4 regions of the Peribacillus sp. NPDC097295 genome follow, and region 3 is predicted to be linked to each of the others. Evidence: riboswitches for the same ligand, from Rfam matches in the RefSeq annotation. Region 3 holds a riboswitch; each other region holds the start of a gene.
The links. Region 3 has a riboswitch for S-adenosylmethionine ahead of mtnW (2,3-diketo-5-methylthiopentyl-1-phosphate enolase). Riboswitches for the same ligand answer to the same signal wherever they lie in the genome.
Positions count from the first base shown of each region.

Region 1: another riboswitch for S-adenosylmethionine. It lies ahead of ACIQXN_RS12025 (sugar ABC transporter substrate-binding protein); the one in region 3 lies ahead of mtnW (2,3-diketo-5-methylthiopentyl-1-phosphate enolase).
Region 2: another riboswitch for S-adenosylmethionine. It lies ahead of ACIQXN_RS06100 (5-methyltetrahydropteroyltriglutamate--homocysteine S-methyltransferase); the one in region 3 lies ahead of mtnW (2,3-diketo-5-methylthiopentyl-1-phosphate enolase).
Region 4: another riboswitch for S-adenosylmethionine. It lies ahead of ACIQXN_RS21065 (bifunctional homocysteine S-methyltransferase/methylenetetrahydrofolate reductase); the one in region 3 lies ahead of mtnW (2,3-diketo-5-methylthiopentyl-1-phosphate enolase).

Region 1 is NZ_JBIWCW010000005.1:268,952-273,382, reverse strand. Features, by position in the region: gene ACIQXN_RS12030 (GTP-binding protein) at 1-1,778, shown strand, start outside; SAM riboswitch class I at 1,864-1,970, shown strand; gene ACIQXN_RS12025 (sugar ABC transporter substrate-binding protein) at 2,084-3,199, shown strand; gene ACIQXN_RS12020 (sugar ABC transporter ATP-binding protein) at 3,266-4,431, shown strand, end outside.
Region 2 is NZ_JBIWCW010000002.1:587,698-592,128, forward strand. Features, by position in the region: gene ACIQXN_RS06095 (hypothetical protein) at 1-349, shown strand, start outside; gene ACIQXN_RS06100 (5-methyltetrahydropteroyltriglutamate--homocysteine S-methyltransferase) at 387-1,490, opposite strand; SAM riboswitch class I at 1,574-1,673, opposite strand; gene ACIQXN_RS06105 (PTS sugar transporter subunit IIC) at 1,890-2,927, shown strand; gene ACIQXN_RS06110 (DUF4179 domain-containing protein) at 2,991-4,016, opposite strand; gene ACIQXN_RS06115 (sigma-70 family RNA polymerase sigma factor) at 4,009-4,431, opposite strand, start outside.
Region 3 is NZ_JBIWCW010000004.1:19,884-24,314, reverse strand. Features, by position in the region: gene ACIQXN_RS08680 (carbon-nitrogen family hydrolase) at 1-186, opposite strand, end outside; gene ACIQXN_RS08675 (pyridoxal phosphate-dependent aminotransferase) at 287-1,483, shown strand; SAM riboswitch class I at 1,591-1,743, shown strand; gene mtnW (2,3-diketo-5-methylthiopentyl-1-phosphate enolase) at 1,892-3,124, shown strand; gene ACIQXN_RS08665 (2-hydroxy-3-keto-5-methylthiopentenyl-1-phosphate phosphatase) at 3,127-3,783, shown strand; gene ACIQXN_RS08660 (methylthioribulose 1-phosphate dehydratase) at 3,789-4,412, shown strand.
Region 4 is NZ_JBIWCW010000027.1:8,973-13,403, reverse strand. Features, by position in the region: gene ACIQXN_RS21075 (phosphatase PAP2 family protein) at 1-362, shown strand, start outside; gene ACIQXN_RS21070 (MOSC domain-containing protein) at 746-1,387, shown strand; SAM riboswitch class I at 1,501-1,599, shown strand; gene ACIQXN_RS21065 (bifunctional homocysteine S-methyltransferase/methylenetetrahydrofolate reductase) at 1,707-3,554, shown strand; gene metH (methionine synthase) at 3,547-4,431, shown strand, end outside.

The DNA.
Region 1 (4,431 bases), on a different contig from region 3:
ATGCGGAAAGTTTGCTAGCGAAATCCCCTAGATTGGGAGGCGGACTAGAATCAGGAGAAAAACTGATCAACTCCATCATACAATGGGCAGAGAGCAATGATCTATCAGTCGGCAATAAGTTGAAATGGATGGTAGAAGGAATCAAGGATACAAGCAATTTCAACCTGCTTCTTGTTGGAAGTGCAGGGAACGGCAAGACATCCTTCATTCAGTCGATTGCAGGAGAAAGTATTGCGGCGGAAGACCATTCATCTCTGATTAGCGTGAAAGATGGCGATGACCTAGAAATCTATGAAATTACCGATACAGATCGCAAATCGGTCGAAGAGTTAACGGAATTGGATGAAATACGTCGTCAGCGCGGTACGATTGTCGATGTGACGCTCATCAGTGACTACTTAAGAAATAATCGCCTGCGGTTATTAGATACACCAGGTTTCAATGGAGAGAAAAGTGTTGACCCTGATTTCCATAATTATTTACTGGAGAGCGACGGAGTGATGTTCGTTTTAGATGCACGGGCACCTTTCACTGGTAGTGAACGTGACTTGTTATTGGAAATACAGCAATTGGCTCCAAAGCTTCCCATTCATTTCTTGCTCAATAAAATGGATACAATCTACAGTGACCAAGTGGCAGTCAGGATGGAAGATGAGACATGGGATAAAGTGAATGCCTATTTCCCAAATGCGAAAGTATTTGCTTTCTCAAAGCTATATGACAGCAAACAACAGCTACAGGATTTGGGAGTCTTCCTTCATGCAAACTATCAAGATAGCAATTGGAAGGACATGAGAGCAGAGAAGCTACTTGCTTTCACCCGTAAAACATTATCTTATCTGTTAGAAAAACGGGCAGCGAACGAACGGAAATGCGAGCACTCTATTTCATGGAATGAACAGATGGAAGTGAAGCTGAAGGCCGCTACAAATCAGCTGACTGATTTGGAAACAGAAAAAAGCGAAAATATAACCAGATCTTATCGGTTACTTAAAGAAGAAGTGAAGAAGCAGCTTTCTACAAGAATTCCTGAATTGCTGCGTGATTGTTCTAAAACATTATCTGAGGATAGTGATTTTAGCCAAGTCCATATACAGCTGAATCAGGAAATGAACGATCGGATACAGGCCTTTATATCAGACAAAATTATGCCGCAATATTACCGTTCCCTTCAAGACTGGATTGCTACTTCGCAGTTGGAATTTATGCAAAGCCAACAGTTCATGGACGAAATGAGCGCCGGATTCAATGAGTTGTATAAAGAAGAACGGATTGTACTTGCCGGGGACTTCAGGGTCCTGGATGACTGGCGCCGTGATGCGGACCGGATGACAAGCAGTATCCGGATTGACAATGTGAATATTTTACTGAGAAGGACCCCATCTCAATTGATTCTTAAGGGAGCTGGGAAGCTATTTGGAGCCATTCCGCAAAACAAAGCGAATATGTACAATCGATATAAGAAGTTCTTGGAAAATGAAGACTTCCAGGATGTTGCTGATATGATCAGTGAACGTTTCCTCACTCAGTTCGGATTGTTCGAAAAATCCTTGGAGAGGGACATATCCTTGTTCTACCGCAATCCATTTGCCATTCTTGAAAAGAACATCGAACAAACGCAAACCGAAATCAAGGAACAGCAGGCCGCTCTGGAACATATGAGAGAAAATCCAGAAGTTTACCGTGATCCAATCACTCTTTTCGAAGTGAAACTGCGTCAGTATGAACGTCTTGAAAAAATTGAGAAAAGACGCCTGGCGAAATTACAAGGAAAATAAAAACATTTAAAATATTCTTAAAACTATTGACTTAACGACTATATCTCTATAAAGTGATACTTACCGAAACGTAACACATTATATTCTCTTATCAAGAGTGGCGGAGGGACTGGCCCTACGATGCCCAGCAACCGTTCCATTTAGGAATTGGTGCTAAATCCTGCAAAACAGAAATGTTTTGACAGATAAGAGAGGGATAAGTCCGCAAATCAGCTGATTAAACCTCTCTAATTTTAGAGAGGTTTTTATTTTAGGGTTATACCAACAAAACAGATAAGAATAATAAAAAAACAGGGGGAGTTTAAATGAGGAAATCAATTTTTAAAGGGGCTTTCGTTTCAGTCATCGCTTCGGCTTTGCTTTTGACGGGCTGTTCTTCAGGACAAAGTACGGGGGAAGCGAAAAAAGAGGAAAAGGTATCTTTTGAAAATGTTCCAGAACGATTTGCGAAAGGCGAGGGAGCTAAAATTAAAGTCATTCGTAAAATTGGCGGCGATGATCACACGGCCCAATACTTAGCAGGGGCGAAAGAGGAAGGCGAAGCACTCGGCTTTCAAGTGGATACATATACGGCGAATGGCGATACGGCTAAATTCCATGATGCGATTGCCCAGGCTCTCGAAGAAGATTATGATGGCTATATCATTTCCCATGGTGATGATGCAGCGACAGTGAATGATGTACAAAAGTTGGTGGATGCAGGAAAAAGTGTAGTCACGTTTGATTCCATCAGCGATCTAACGAAGATTGATGGTGTAACCGTAACTTCACAAGATGATGAAGCTTTGGCAACCCTTGCATTTGACAAATTGATTGAAGATAAAAAAGGCGAAGCGAATATTGCATACCTTTGGGTGGACGGTTTCCCACCAATGGTGAGAAGAAACGCCGTGTATCAAGATAAGCTGAAAGAAAATCCTGGCATTAAGGAAATTGAAAGATTCGGGGTGGCATCGGCAGATACTTCGGTCCAGACTCAAAATGCAGTTGCAGCGATGTTGAACAAATATCCCAAAGGTAAAATTGACGCAATATTCGCAACTTGGGATGCCTTTGCCATCGGTGCGGCTCGTGCAATTAAAGAAGCTGGGCGCGATGAAGTGAAAATCTATGGAATTGATGTTTCCAATGCCGATCTTCAGGAGATTCAAACAAAAGGAAGTTCATGGTCGTATACGGCAGCGGTTGACCCGAAATTGATAGGTGCTGTGAATTTGAGGCTATTGGCAAAAAAATTAGCGGGAGAGGAAACGCCACAAAGCTATGATTTAGAAGCCTCGTTGATTTCACAAAAACAGTTACAATCATCCAAGGAATCAGTCAACATGACCAATCTATCCGGCATTGTCCAAGGCTGGGGAGTCTCGACGGAATTTGAGGAAGAATGGATGAAGGTATTGAAAGAACATTATAAGAAGTGACGAACATAATCAGTGGACACTCTCTTCAAGTGAAGGAGAGTGTCTGTTTAATGGGGAGGATTGGACATGAGCATTCAATTAGACATGAAACAGATATCAATCGAATTTCCGGGTGTAAAAGCGCTGAGTGAAGTGGATTTTTCAGTACGGTCGGGGACAGCACATGCATTGGTCGGCGCAAATGGAGCAGGGAAATCGACATTAATGAAAGTCCTTTCAGGAGCTCATGTCCATTATTCCGGCGACATTTTTCTGAATGGCAAGGTACAGGATATCCGTTCCCCAAAGTCTGCACAGGAAGCTGGCATTCAAATTGTATACCAGGAAGTGGACACGGCCCTCATTCCTTATTTAACGGTCGCGGAGAACGTGATGCTAAATGAGACTGTACAAAACATGGGAAAAAAACAAATCATCAACTGGCACGAATTACATAGGAAAGCGACTGCAATCTTGGATGATATGAATATCCGTGTATCTTCAAAGAAACTGGTAAGAGACTTGACCTTGGCTGAAAAACAAATGGTCTTGATAGCAAGGGCCGTTTCAACGGAATGTCAATTCCTGATCCTTGATGAGCCGACTGCGCCGTTAAGCCATACGGAGACGACGGAGCTGTTTCGCATAGTGAATGGATTGAAGCAACGGGGTGTTGGCATTATTTTCATTTCGCATCGTCTTCCCGAGATATTCGGCATTTGCGAGGATATTACGATCATGAGAAACGGGGAGAGTGTGACGAGCCGGAAAATCCCGAATATCACCCAAAACGAAGTGATTGAGCAGATGCTTGGAAAATCCATGGAGGAACAGTTCCCCACCGTCAATGCGGAGGTTGGGAACGTGATTTTTGAAGTGAATGGACTGTCCGATGGTGATAAAGTTAAAAACGTTAACCTCCAGGTAAAATCAGGAGAAATCGTCGGTTTAGCGGGACTTGTCGGAGCAGGTAAAACAGAGCTTTGTAAAGCGCTTTTCGGTCACACGTCCATTACAACAGGGGAAGTCGTGTTGAATGGAAGGAAGCTTAGTCTAAAAACGCCCCATCATGCTGTGAAATGTGGTTTGGCATTAGTCCCCGAAGAACGGAGGAAAGAAGGAGTTCTCGTACAGGAGTCGGTTACAACAAACCTGACCGCAGCAAGTGTCGGGAAATTCACCAAGGCATTCAGCATCGTCAATCGCCAGGCAGAAAAGAAAAAGGCGAAGGAACTGATTGTGACTCTCGGGAT
Region 2 (4,431 bases), on a different contig from region 3:
GAAATATTACTTTTGGAATGGGCATTGTGAATTCAAGGGTTTAAAATATGATAATAAATTCACTAATATGTTGATTTATTTAGGGGGAGCCATCTTTAATCTAATTAGCATGTTGGTTATATATAGCTTGGTCTATCAGAATATCTTGGAAAAGTCGGTCATCTGGTACCAATTCATTTACTTTTCTTTTTATATCATGTTCTTTTCCTTATTTCCGATGTACTTTTCCGACGGGTCGCCAAGCGATGGCAAAGCGGCAGAACTGACGTTGAAGAACAAGCTCCAGGATAAGGTCACGGATGATGTAGTAGTGAAGAAAGAGAATGATGAAGATAGTCAATGTGGTTGAATAAAAGGGACAAGCCGGTGGCTTGTCCCTTTTCAGTTTATTCCCAGATTTCTTTGGCGACATCCACAACGAATTTCAATTTTTCCCATTGCTGCTCTTCCGTTAGCTTGTTGCCAAGATGAGTGGAAGCGAAACCACATTGTGGGCTTAAGCATAATTGTTCATGTGGCACGTATTGTGCCGCTTCCTTAATACGTGATTTAACGGCTTCTTTATCTTCAAGTTCACCATTCTTCGAAGTAACCACGCCAAGAACAACTTGCACACCGCCATTTGGAATGTATTCTAATGGTTTAAAGTCTCCTGAACGATCATCATCGTATTCCAAGAAGAATCCATCTACATGTTCTTTAGCTAATAGAGTCGGTGCAATACGGGCATAGCTTCCTTCAAAAGCCCAAGTAGATTGGTAATTCCCACGGCAAAGGTGAGTCGTGACAACCAAATCCTCTGGTTTTCCCTCCAAGGCACCATTAATCACACGCAATGCTAAATCGATTAATTGTTCTCTTGTATATTTTCCTTCTTTGAACTGGAAATCCGGAGCAGAAAGTCTGGCTATGTATACATCATCTAATTGTAAATAACGTACACCGGCATCATAAAAGGCTTGTAAAGCGTCTTGATAGGCTTTGATGATATCTTTTGCATAGTCTTCGATGTCAGGGTAGATTTCTTCATTATGGATACCTACCGCAAATAATTGATTGGGACTAGGGATGGTTTGTTTCGCAACAGCCCGTCCGTCCACGATTTCATTAAACTCAATAAAGTCTTTAATAAAGGGATGATCGGGATTAAAAGAAATCTTTCCAGTATTCCGAACGTTATAACGTTCTGTTTCAATTCCATCAAAGGTAAGACCTTTTTCCGTGACATACCCTTCGATTCCATTTAAATGCTCCAAGAAGTCAAAGTGCCACCAGGTGCGTCTGAATTCCCCGTCAGTGACTGCCTCTAATCCGATTTCTATTTGCTTATCGACGATACGTTTAATTTCCTTCGTTTCAACCTCGCGTAATTGTTCTGCGGTAATGATTCCTTCTTTATATTGCTTTCTTGCAAGATGGACACTTTCTGGTCTTAATAAACTTCCTACGTGATCGGCTTTGAAAGGAGCTTTTGTTAAAGTGATGGACATGATAGATTCCTACTTTCCTTATTAAAATATAAAAACCTCTTCTTAAAAAAAGAAGAGGTTTAATCAGCTATGCTTATTTACTCTTCTTATCTTCAAGTTTTACACTTCTGGAATTAGCACAGTACAGTAAAGTCTGTTGCTGAGGTATCAAAGGGCCAGTCCCTCCACCTCTCTGGATAAGAATATGAACTATTCAATTAATTACGACTATACAGGTAGTGTTAATAAAGGTCAAGAGAAAACAGATAATTTTGAATATAATTGTTATTAGAAAGTGAGTTTCTCTTAGTTAAAATACTTTTATACACTTTCGCGGTGAAGTATTAAAAAAATCCTTTGACTATTGTCAGAATATTTCTTATAATTGTGTACATTATAGCGAGATAGGGGAATATTCAAATGAGAGATTTTTTCAGTAAATTATTAACGGGGATGAGCATAGGGATTGTCGTATCATTAATTCCGAATGCTTTATTAGGGGAAATACTTAAACTATTGATTCCATATTTTCCCGTGTTACAGCATATATTCGATATCACCGTTTTCGTGATGAGCTTGTTACCTGTCATGATTGGGGTGATGGTCGGGATTTCGTTCAAGCTATCATCCATTCAAACGGCCAGCATCGGGATAGCGGCCATGGTCGGAAGTGGTGCCATCCAGAAAACGGCTGACGGTTTATTTGCCCTTAATGGGATTGGCATAGTAATCAATACTGGTATTACCGCGGCATTGACCGTATTGTTCCTGCAATTAATTGGCGACAAATTAAAGGCGTATGCGATTCTTTTAATGCCGACTTTAAGTATCTTGGTACCAGGCATGATTGGATATTTAATTCTGCCATACGTAAAATCCGCTACGGGACTATTAGGAGTCGGCATCGCTAACGTGACGTCCTTGCAACCCATTTTGATGGGAGCCATTATTTCTGTTATCTTCTGTCTCATTATCTTATCTCCCATTTCAACGGTCGGGGTGGCGACGGTCATTATGCTCTCAGGTATAGGATCTGGTGCGGCCAACCTAGGAATCGTGGCAGCTGGTGTTGGCCTAGCCATTGCAAGCTACAAAGCGAACTCACTCGGAACGGCTTTAGCGCATGTGCTAGGTTCTCCTAAAATCCAAATGCGGAATTTCTTCATGAAACCGAAAATTGCGTTTCCCATGCTGATCACGTCAGCGATACTAGGTGCGTTGGCTGGTTTGTTAAACATACAAGGGACCCCGTATAGTGCTGGATTTGGATTATCGGGATTGGTCGGTCCCTTGAACTACATGAAACTGGCGGAAGGCGGGTGGATTGTCAGTAACATATCCATCATGGTCATCATTTTCTTCATTCTTCCGATTGTGTTGAACCTGGTGCTGATTTACGTTTTCTCGAAGAAGTTGAAATGGATTAAAGCAGAAGACTATACCCTGCATTTTGAATAAAAGGAGACTCACTAGAAGAAGCAGTCAGGCGTTTAGCTCTGGCTGCTTCTTTTGATAGGTAGGCTAATTCAATGGGACTTCAACCTTTAAATCTAGAATTTCTCCATAATCAGGAGTACCTGGGTCTCCGTTATCATAGTGTGGCTGAATGGTTAATGTTTTAGGAATAGTGCTCATAGGCGGAAGAGCTAAGACAATTTTGTGTCCACTCCCATTGACGTGTCCATATTGGAGTTCTAAATTTTTGTAAACATGTCCTTGGTCATCTGTCACGATATAAGGAAATGATGGCCATGAGTCATTCTCGTCCATTTCCGTTGGATAATCCAAAGTCATATCGATTCTTGTGGATAGTGGAAGAAAAGATACTTGATCTACGGATAATGTATAGATACGATCCTCGGTTTGAACTTTTGCATTTGGCGTAAATGTTGGAATCTTATCTTCTACTTTTTCTAAAGGGAACGAGACATCCCATTTCCCTTTTCTTCCGAATAAATTTTCCCCATGTACAGCTACAGTAATGGAATCACCATATTCATCATAATTAGCTAGTGTATATTGGTGAGATTCAATAATCGTATTGGAATTTACGTCATCAGATGTTGAGGATCCTATAGCGATATTTGGCTCGCTTCCGTTAATGGTAATGTACCTAAACCCCTGATTCGCTTCGTTTCCTAGGTCTAATTTGGAATAATCCCCTTTATATTCGACGGTTACGACTAAGCGTCCACCATCATAAACGGCTTCCTTCACGTTCATTGTTACACCATCATGGGTATCATGTTTTTCGATAGTACTTGCTAGTGCGTTCTGTTCGATTTTTTCAGCAGCAAGGTCATCGAATTGGGCATAGATTGGGCCAATAATAGGGATATGTGATAAAGATTGCGCGAGAGCAGGGGATAGAAAACCTGTTCCAAGTACGGATATGCACAATCCACTGGCAATTAAGCTGGAAAGCCTCTTGATATTCTTGCGTTTTGTTCGTTTCGCTTTATAAATGGCTGTTTTTTCTCTTTGTTTCAATAATTCCTCTGGGATGGAAATGTCATCAATAGACTGGCGGATGTCCCCTTTATCCATGCAGATAACCCTCCTTTAAAATGGGGCGTAAGATTTGCTTTGCCCGATGTAAATTGGATTTGACGGTTCCTTCGGGATAATCCATGAATTCCGCTATCTCCTTAATAGAAAGATCATGATAATACCTCAACAGAATCATCGTTTTATACGTTACGTCCAGCGATTCAAAAGCTTTGGTTAAATCAAGTGATTGATCCAAATTATCAAATCCTTCAACGGACATTAACTGCTCGAACAGTTCGTCGGCTGCTAGAAAGTGTTTAGATGATTTTCTAATAAAATCAATCGACTTAAATATTATGATTTTTGTTATCCAACTCTGGAATTGTCCAGGTTTTTTTAATTTTTTTAAAGAAAGATAAGCCTCGTAAATGGTTTCTTGATATAAATCCAGTGCATCCTGCTCATTTCGAAC
Region 3 (4,431 bases):
CGCTTCTTCGTCTGCGATTTCTTCTAATCTAGTTAAGTCATAGCCAGTTGTCCATAGCTCCGGCAACATGACGATATCGGGCTTAGATTGTGAGGCTTTTTCAATCCATTGTTCTGCCACCTGATAATTAATATCTGGCTGACCATAGGCAATATCCATTTGTAGACAGGAAATTTTCCATTTCATCATTTTATTCCCCCATATGTAAAAAAGAACTTTACAAGATTATGATAACCATATATCATTTGTGACTATAATTTCAAGAAATTTCAGAGAAGGTGTAAAAATGGTACAATTCGAAAAATCCAGACTGCTTCAGGAGCTTCCCAAGCAATTTTTTGCTTCTTTAGTTGAGAAAGTAAATAAAATAACGGCGCAAGGACATGATGTCATTAACCTTGGTCAGGGAAATCCAGATCAACCGACTCCTGGTCATATTGTGCAAAAACTGCAGACAGCGGCAGAAAATAGCATGAATCACAAATATTCTCCTTTCCGCGGCCATCAATATTTAAAAGAAGCTGCGGCTCTCTTTTACGAACGTGAATATGGCGTCAAGCTAGACGCTAAAGCGGAAGTGGCGATTCTATTTGGTGGAAAGGCTGGCCTGGTGGAATTACCGCAGTGCTTGCTGAATCCAGGCGATACAATTTTAGTGCCTGATCCTGGCTATCCCGATTATTTATCAGGAGTGACCTTAGCACAGGCTAAAACGGAAATTATGCCTTTGACGCAAGAAAATGATTTTCTCCCCAATTACAGGGAAATAGATAATGAAATCTTTGAAAAAGCCAAAATGATGTTTTTGAATTATCCGAATAATCCTACTGGTGCTTCGGCAACAGAAGAGTTTTTTGAAGAAACCGTGAGAAGGGCCAAAGAACACTCGATCTGTGTGGTTCATGATTTTGCATACGGTGCAATTGGGTTTGATGGAAAAAAACCGGTAAGTTTCCTCCAGGTAGAAGGAGCGAAAGAAGTCGGAGTAGAAATCTATACTCTATCTAAAACCTATAATATGGCGGGGTGGAGAGTCGGCTTTGCTGTTGGCAATGAAAGTATCATTGAAGCGATTGAATTATTTCAGGATCATCTTTATGTCAGCCTTTTTCCCGCCATACAAGAAGCGGCGGAATGTGCCTTATTGAATTCCCAAAACTGTGTGAATGAACTGGTGAACTTGTACGAAAGTCGAAGAAATGTATTGATTGAAGGATTACGGTCAATTGGCTGGGAAGTTAACTCTCCCGATGCTTCCTTTTTTGCATGGCTTAAGGTTCCAAAAGGATTTACATCTGAGAGCTTTGCGGATCACTTATTAACTCACGCTCATGTCGCTGTTGCACCAGGAAATGGTTTTGGTGAGTTTGGTGAAGGTTATGTCAGGGTAGGACTTCTTACTTCAGAAGAGAGACTTCAAGAAGCGGTTGACAGAATTGGTGCATTGAACTTATTTGAGAAAAATAGTCAGTTTAAGGTTTGAATGATTTAAAACACTAAAACCTATTGACAAAGTATGAATTGCGTGAAAGAATATATAAATAATTCTAAATTTTTAAAATAGAAACTGAACAAAAATATAATAGCATTTTCTTATTATGAGCAGGTGGAGGGACTAGCCCGATGAAACCCAGCAACCGACTGTAATTCCATTGTGAAATGGGGCGGAAATTTCGCCGGATCCATGTTGGATCCATAAGGCACGGTGCTAATTCTTGCAGCTATCCGGCTGGGAGATAAGAAGATGGCTTTTTAAAGCCTCTTCTTTAGGAAGGGGCTTTTGTTTTTTGCTCAAAAATGGATGGGTAAATATCACTCTTTTTCAAATGGGCAGAGCTGGGTAAATGAAGAATACTTCAACATTGACTTTTAACGTATTAGGGGTGATCAGATGAGCGAAATAATCGCTACGTATTTACTTCATGATTTCAAAGGAGAGCATGAGAAAAAAGCAGAAGGCATTGCATTAGGATTGACGGTAGGCACTTGGACCGAACTGCCTCAACTGGTGCAGAAGCAATTGGAAAAACATAAAGGGAGGGTGATTTCCGTAACACCCCTTCCTGAAGAAAATAGGGCTAATCTCTATTTCGGTCAAAAAGTATACCGTTCGATTATCCGGATTGCCTACCCGGCAGGTAATTTTTCTAATGATCTACCGGCCATCCTGACGACGGTATTCGGTAAACTATCATTGGATGGGGAAATCAAATTGATAGATTTGGATTTTGTCGGTGATATTCAAAAGGCATTCCCAGGTCCTCGATTTGGCATTACTGGAATCAGGGAAAAAATTAATGTATTTGACCGTCCCCTCGTGATGAGTATTTTTAAAGGGGTATTAGGTCGGGATCTTGCTTATCACAATGAACAATTGTTGCAGCAGGCATTGGGTGGAGTCGACCTTGTAAAGGATGATGAAATCCTCTTTGATCAAGATCAGACGCCATTTTTCGATAGAGTCAGAACTGGGAAGACCATTTTGGAAGATGTCTATGAAACAACGGGGCATCGGACTTTATATGCTGTGAATCTATCAGGGAAAACATTCGAATTAATGGATAAAGCAGAGCGTGCAGCTGAAGCAGGGGCCGATGCCTTATTATTCAACGTTCATACATATGGGTTAGATGTACTGCAGGCTTTACGTGAAAATAATCGGATTAACCTGCCGATCATGGCTCATCCGGCATATAGCGGGGCATTAGCTTCATCTTCATTTTATGGAGTCAGCTTTTCGCTTCTCCTTGGAAAGTTGGTAAGGCTCTCAGGTGCTGATTTATCCCTATTCCCTTCTCCATATGGAAATGTGGCACTCGATAAAGCAGAGACATTGGCGATTGCTGAAGCGTTGACGAAAAATGAGCCATCATGGAAAAAGGCGTTCCCGGTCCCTTCTGCGGGCATACATCCAGGTATGGTACCTGATCTCATCAAGGACTTTGGAGTGGAAAGCGTGATAAATGCGGGTGGTGGAGTCCATGGTCACCCTGAAGGAGCAAAGGGCGGAGCACAGGCATTCCGTTCAGCAGTAGAAGCTGTCCTTGCTGGGAAATCATTGTCTCTAGCAGCTAGGGAAGATCATGCCCTTCAAAAAGCGCTGGCCCTATGGGGAGGATTATAAGCATGATCAAACCGATTATTTTTTGTGATTTTGATGGAACGGTTACCAACTCGGATAATATCATCTCAATCATGAAGAAGTTCGCCCCGCCAGGTTGGGAGGCATTAAAAGATGGCGTCCTTCAGCAAAAAATCAGTATTTCTACAGGTGTGGGCGAGATGTTTTCCCTGCTGGACAGCGATTTAAAGGATGACATCATCCATTATGTGAAGGATACAGCGGGCATTCGTCCGGGATTCAGTGACTTTGTTGATTTTTCAAGAAAAGAAGATATTCCTTTCTATATTGTAAGTGGTGGAATGGATTTCTTCGTTGAACCACTTTTGAATGATTTATTGTCTACAGACCGCGTCTATTGTAATCATGCCAATTTTGATCAAGAAAAAATTTTGATTGAGTGGCCGCATACATGTGATGAGCATTGTGATTATGAATGTGGCTGTTGTAAACCATCAATTATGAGGAAACTTTCAACGAGAAATGACTACAGGCTGGTTATCGGAGATTCGGTTACGGATTTTGAAGCCGCTAAACAAGCTGATTTTGTAATTGCACGTGACCGGCTGCTTGAAAAGTGTCGAAAAGAAGCTATTCCTCATCATGAATTTGAAACTTTCCATGATGTAATCAATATTCTAAAAAAGCTACAGGAGGTGTAAGAGTGATGCTTTCAAAAGAGTGGCAGGAATTAGCGGAAATAAAGGCTGAACTGGCGGAGCGGGATTGGTTCATGGGAACGAGTGGGAATTTATCGATCCGTGTGGCTAAAAGCTCGAATTTTTATATAACGGCTAGTGGCAAAGATAAGCGTAAGCAGACAGACTCAGATTTTATATTGGTGGATTTGTCTGGAGCACCAGTCGGAATGACCGAACTCAGACCTTCTGCCGAGACACTCCTTCATACAGAGATTTATCGGAAGACCGAAGCGAATTGCATCCTCCATGTGCATACCGTTGAAAATAACGTGATGTCTGAGTTGTATGGTGAAGTGGGGGAAGTGACGTTCCGAAATCATGAAATCATCAAAGCGACTGGCCGATGGCTGGAAGATTCAGAGTTGAAGATACCCATCATCCATAATCATGCACATATTCCTCTGTTGGCCGAAACATTCAGTCCTCATGTCGTTGCAGACACGGGTGTCGTGCTTATCAGAAATCATGGCATCACCGTTTGGGGAAAAAGTGGACTGGAAGCAAAGAAAATACTAGAAGCATGTGAATTTCTGTTCCAATACCAGCTGCTGCTTAATCAGCAAAAGGTAGTGGCAGGAACCATCATATAAAACCTTAAAGGAGGAAAAT
Region 4 (4,431 bases), on a different contig from region 3:
GAGGTGGATTTAATTGGGGGTTAAAGTATCTTTTTCAACGGGAACGGCCGGATATCGCTCCGTTATTATCCGTCTCAGGATATAGTTTTCCAAGCGGACATTCGATGGCATCGGTCATTCTGTATGGCAGTATAGCGGTAGTATGTATACGATTGATCAAAAATAAATATATTAATGGGCTTATATGGCTCCTCGCTTTTATTTCGTCATTGACCATAGGATGGAGCCGCATTTATTTAGGTGTCCACTATCCGAGCGATGTCGTGGCAGGTTTTGTAGCCGGTGCTGCCTGGCTTACCATATCAGCATGGATGTTACGTTATCTGGAGTATAAGGTGCCAAAAAAGTATAGAAGAGAATGATGGTCCAACGGGACATTATTAGGGAAGGATGTTTTCATATAATAAATTGATAGAAATCATCTATTAAAAGAAGACAAAAAAATTCGCCCCGTAAAGAGCGAAAATGAGGAAATTAATCGTGAAATCAACATATAGGCGACGGAATGTCTTATTCGACTATATATTGTGCTCATATTCTATCATAATTAATTCTGAAATAGCAACTAAATTACTAAAACTAAGGCATTATTTTTATGGTAATGCCTTTTTTGCAAGGATTTTTTTCCTAGTGAAGAGTTTTCAAATTTTTTTTGGTATAATTAATTGAATATATTGAAAATAAAATTCGGTATGTACCATCATGCAATCTATCAATTAATTAAAAATGAAATGGAAGATGTCCAATGGAATCTGGTAAAATCATTTCCCTGCAAATTGGGAGGCCCAAACAAGAAGAGTTTTCAAGCGTAAAAATGAAAACGGCTATGAATAAGAGGTTCATTGAATATGTAAACGTTACAAAATCAGGTATCGAAGGGGATGGAGTAGGTAATAGAAAGTTTCATGGAGGACCTGACCGTGCATTATGTTTTTATCCTGTTGAGCATTATCATCTATGGCAACAAAAATTCAGTAAACAGCTTTCCGTGCCTGCTTTTGGCGAGAATTTGACGATTGCTGGAATGACAGAAAACGAGACATATATTGGCGATGTATATCGCATAGGGGAGACTGTTGTACAGATTACACAGGGACGCATTCCTTGTTCCACGATTTCCCATTTTAACAATGAACCGAAGTTTTTGAACCACGTGAGGGATACTAATCTTACGGGGTACTTTGCTAAGGTAATCCAAGAAGGGGTTATAAGAATCCAAGACGATATCGTTTTACTAGATCGGCTTCAAAATCAAGTTACGGTTCTATATGCGACGGACGTGATCCTCCATCATCGTGATGGACAGGATGGAGTAAATAGGTTACTCACGATAGAATCTTTGGCAGACGAATGGAAATCTTTGCTTTTAAAGAGGATCCAATCGTAAATAATACGAATATATGAAGAAATGACAAATATACTATTGAAAATGACAGATGATTCATGTAAATTAAATATAATTAAAATTAAATATTTAGAAAATTATATCCAATTTAATAAATCTTATCGAGAGAGGTGAAGGGACTGGCCCGATGAAACCTCAGCAACCAGCCTAGGCAAAGGTGCTAAATCCAGCAAGCAGAGCTTGATAGATGAGGAGAATGTTTCGAGAAAAAACCTTCTTCTTTGAGAAGGTTTTTTTTCTTTACTATCAAACTCATATAAACCGTACAAAAACCATAGTGTTTTTGAGAGAGGGTGTATATATGGATTTTCGTAAAGAACTAAAAGAAAGAATGCTGGTTGGGGACGGAGCGATGGGAACGTTGTTGTATTCCTATGGAATCGATCAGTGTTATGAAGAAATAAACTGTACCAGTCCTGGTAAAATTGAATCGATACATCGTGCGTATTTAGAAGCGGGTGCAGATATTCTGCAAACTAATACATATGGAGCCAATTTTCATAAACTGAAACGGCATGGGCTTGAAGAAGAAGTTAGCCGCATCAATCGCCAAGGTGTCATCCTTGCTAAACAAGTGGCGAAAGGGAAGGCGTTCGTTTTTGGTACAATTGGCGCCCAGCGTAGCATCCGTAAATCAGATTTAAGCATTGAAGAAATAAAACGGGGTTTTCGTGAACAGTTATACAGTTTGCTACTGGAAAACCCAGATGGAATTCTTCTTGAAACATACTATGATTTTGAAGAGCTTGAAACGGTGCTTCAAATCGCTAAAAAAGAAACGGAGCTGCCGATTATAGCAAATGTATCAATGCATGAAGTTGGAAACCTTCAAAATGGATTTCATTTGAATGAGGCCTTTCAAAAACTGGAGTATCTGGGTGCGGATGTTGTTGGGGTGAATTGCCGTCTAGGCCCCCATCATATGATAAGGGCCTTGGAAGAAGTGGAAATGCCTAAGCAGGCGTCGATTGCCATCTATCCAAATGCAAGTCTTCCTGATTATGTGGATGGGAGACTTGTCTATAAAGCGGAACCACAATACTTTGGTTCAAGTGCACTCGAGTTAAGAAAACAAGGGGCAACTATTATAGGCGGATGCTGTGGTACGACACCACTACATATACAAGCTGTGAAGAAAATGGTTGGCACGTTGACGCCAGTTAAAGATAAAATTACGAAAACCCGACATATTGAGATTATTGAGGTGAATACCAAAAAACAAGAAGTTGCTCTTCATGAAAGGGTCAAAACAGAGAGAACCATTCTAGTTGAGCTTGATCCACCAAAAAAGTTAGGGATTGAAACGTTTATGGCAGGAGCAGAAGCCTTGAAAAAAGCGGGTGTGGACTCCATCACTTTAGCTGATAATTCCCTTGCTTCACCCAGAATTTCGAATTCTACCATAGCCAATTTATTAAAGGCTGAACTAGATGTGAATCCGTTGGTCCATATCACATGCCGAGACCGAAATCTAATTGGGCTTCAATCTCACTTAATGGGATTGCATACGATAGGGCTGGATGAAGTCTTAGTTATCACTGGTGATCCTTCTAAGATAGGGGATTTCCCCGGAGCAACTTCCGTTTATGATTTATCTTCATTTGATTTGATAAGTCTGGTTAAGCAATTCAATGAAGGCTACTCCTATTCAGGGCAAAGTCTAGGCAAACAGGCAAATTTCAAGATTGCCGCCGCTTTTAATCCAAATGTGAAATATATGGATAAGGCTGTTCAGAGAATGGAGAAGAAAATTGCATGCGGTGCTCAGTCCTTTTTGACACAACCGGTTTATTCAGTTGAACAAATTGAAGAAGTCTATCAGGCGACAAAACATTTGAAAACGCCGATATTTATCGGAATTATGCCACTTACAAGTACGAGGAATGCTGAATTCATCCATAATGAAATACCTGGGATTAAATTACCTGACAGTGTAAGGAGGGCAATGGCCTCAGCAGGTAATGATCCATTAAAATCAAGGATTGAAGCAATAAATATTGCTCGGGAATTGGTTGACGCCGCAAAAGAAAGGTTTAAGGGAATCTACCTGATAACACCTTTCCTGCGTTATGAAATGACAGCGGAGCTAACCATATATATCAAGGATCAGGATCGTAAACAAACATCTGAGGTGGCAGGACATGAGTAAAAAGGAAATTAAAAGGCAATTACAATCAAAGATTCTTCTTCTAGACGGAGCAATGGGTACGATGATTCAAGCTGAGGATCTGACAGCCGAGGATTTTGGCGGAGAGCAATACGAAGGCTGTAATGAGTATCTATCCTTGACTCGACCTAAAATCATTCAGGCCATCCATGAAAAATATTTAGCGGCAGGAGCAGATATTATCGAGACCAATACTTTCGGGGCGACAGGCATAGTATTAGAAGAATATCAACTTAGCACATATGCCTATGAACTTAATAAAGTATCTGCAGAACTGGCCGTAAAAGCTTCTGAAAAATATTCAAGTGAGATTTGGCCTAGATATGTAGCAGGTTCGATGGGTCCAACCACAAAGACATTATCTGTTACAGGTGGAACGACGTTTGATATTTTAACAAATTCATATGAGGAACAAGCGCTCGGTCTTATAGACGGTGGCGTAGACCTATTGCTCGTGGAAACTTGTCAAGATATGCTCAATGTAAAGGCAGCCTTTTCGGGAATTAAAAACGCTATCGCTAAAACCGGAAAGGATATGCCCATAATGATTTCTGGTACGATTGAGCCGATGGGGACGACATTGGCTGGCCAATCCATAGAGGCTTTCTATTTATCGGTAGAGCATATGAACCCTCTGGCTGTCGGTTTGAACTGTGCGACAGGCCCAGAGTTTATGATTGACCATATTCGTACTTTAGCAGATCTATCCGACAATGCGATCAGTTGTTATCCAAATGCAGGTTTGCCCGATGAAGAGGGGCATTATCATGAATCCCCGATTTCCCTTGCTGAGAAAATGAAGCAATTTGCAGATAAAGGGTGGGTCAATATCATCGGTGGCTGTTGTGGTACCACACCT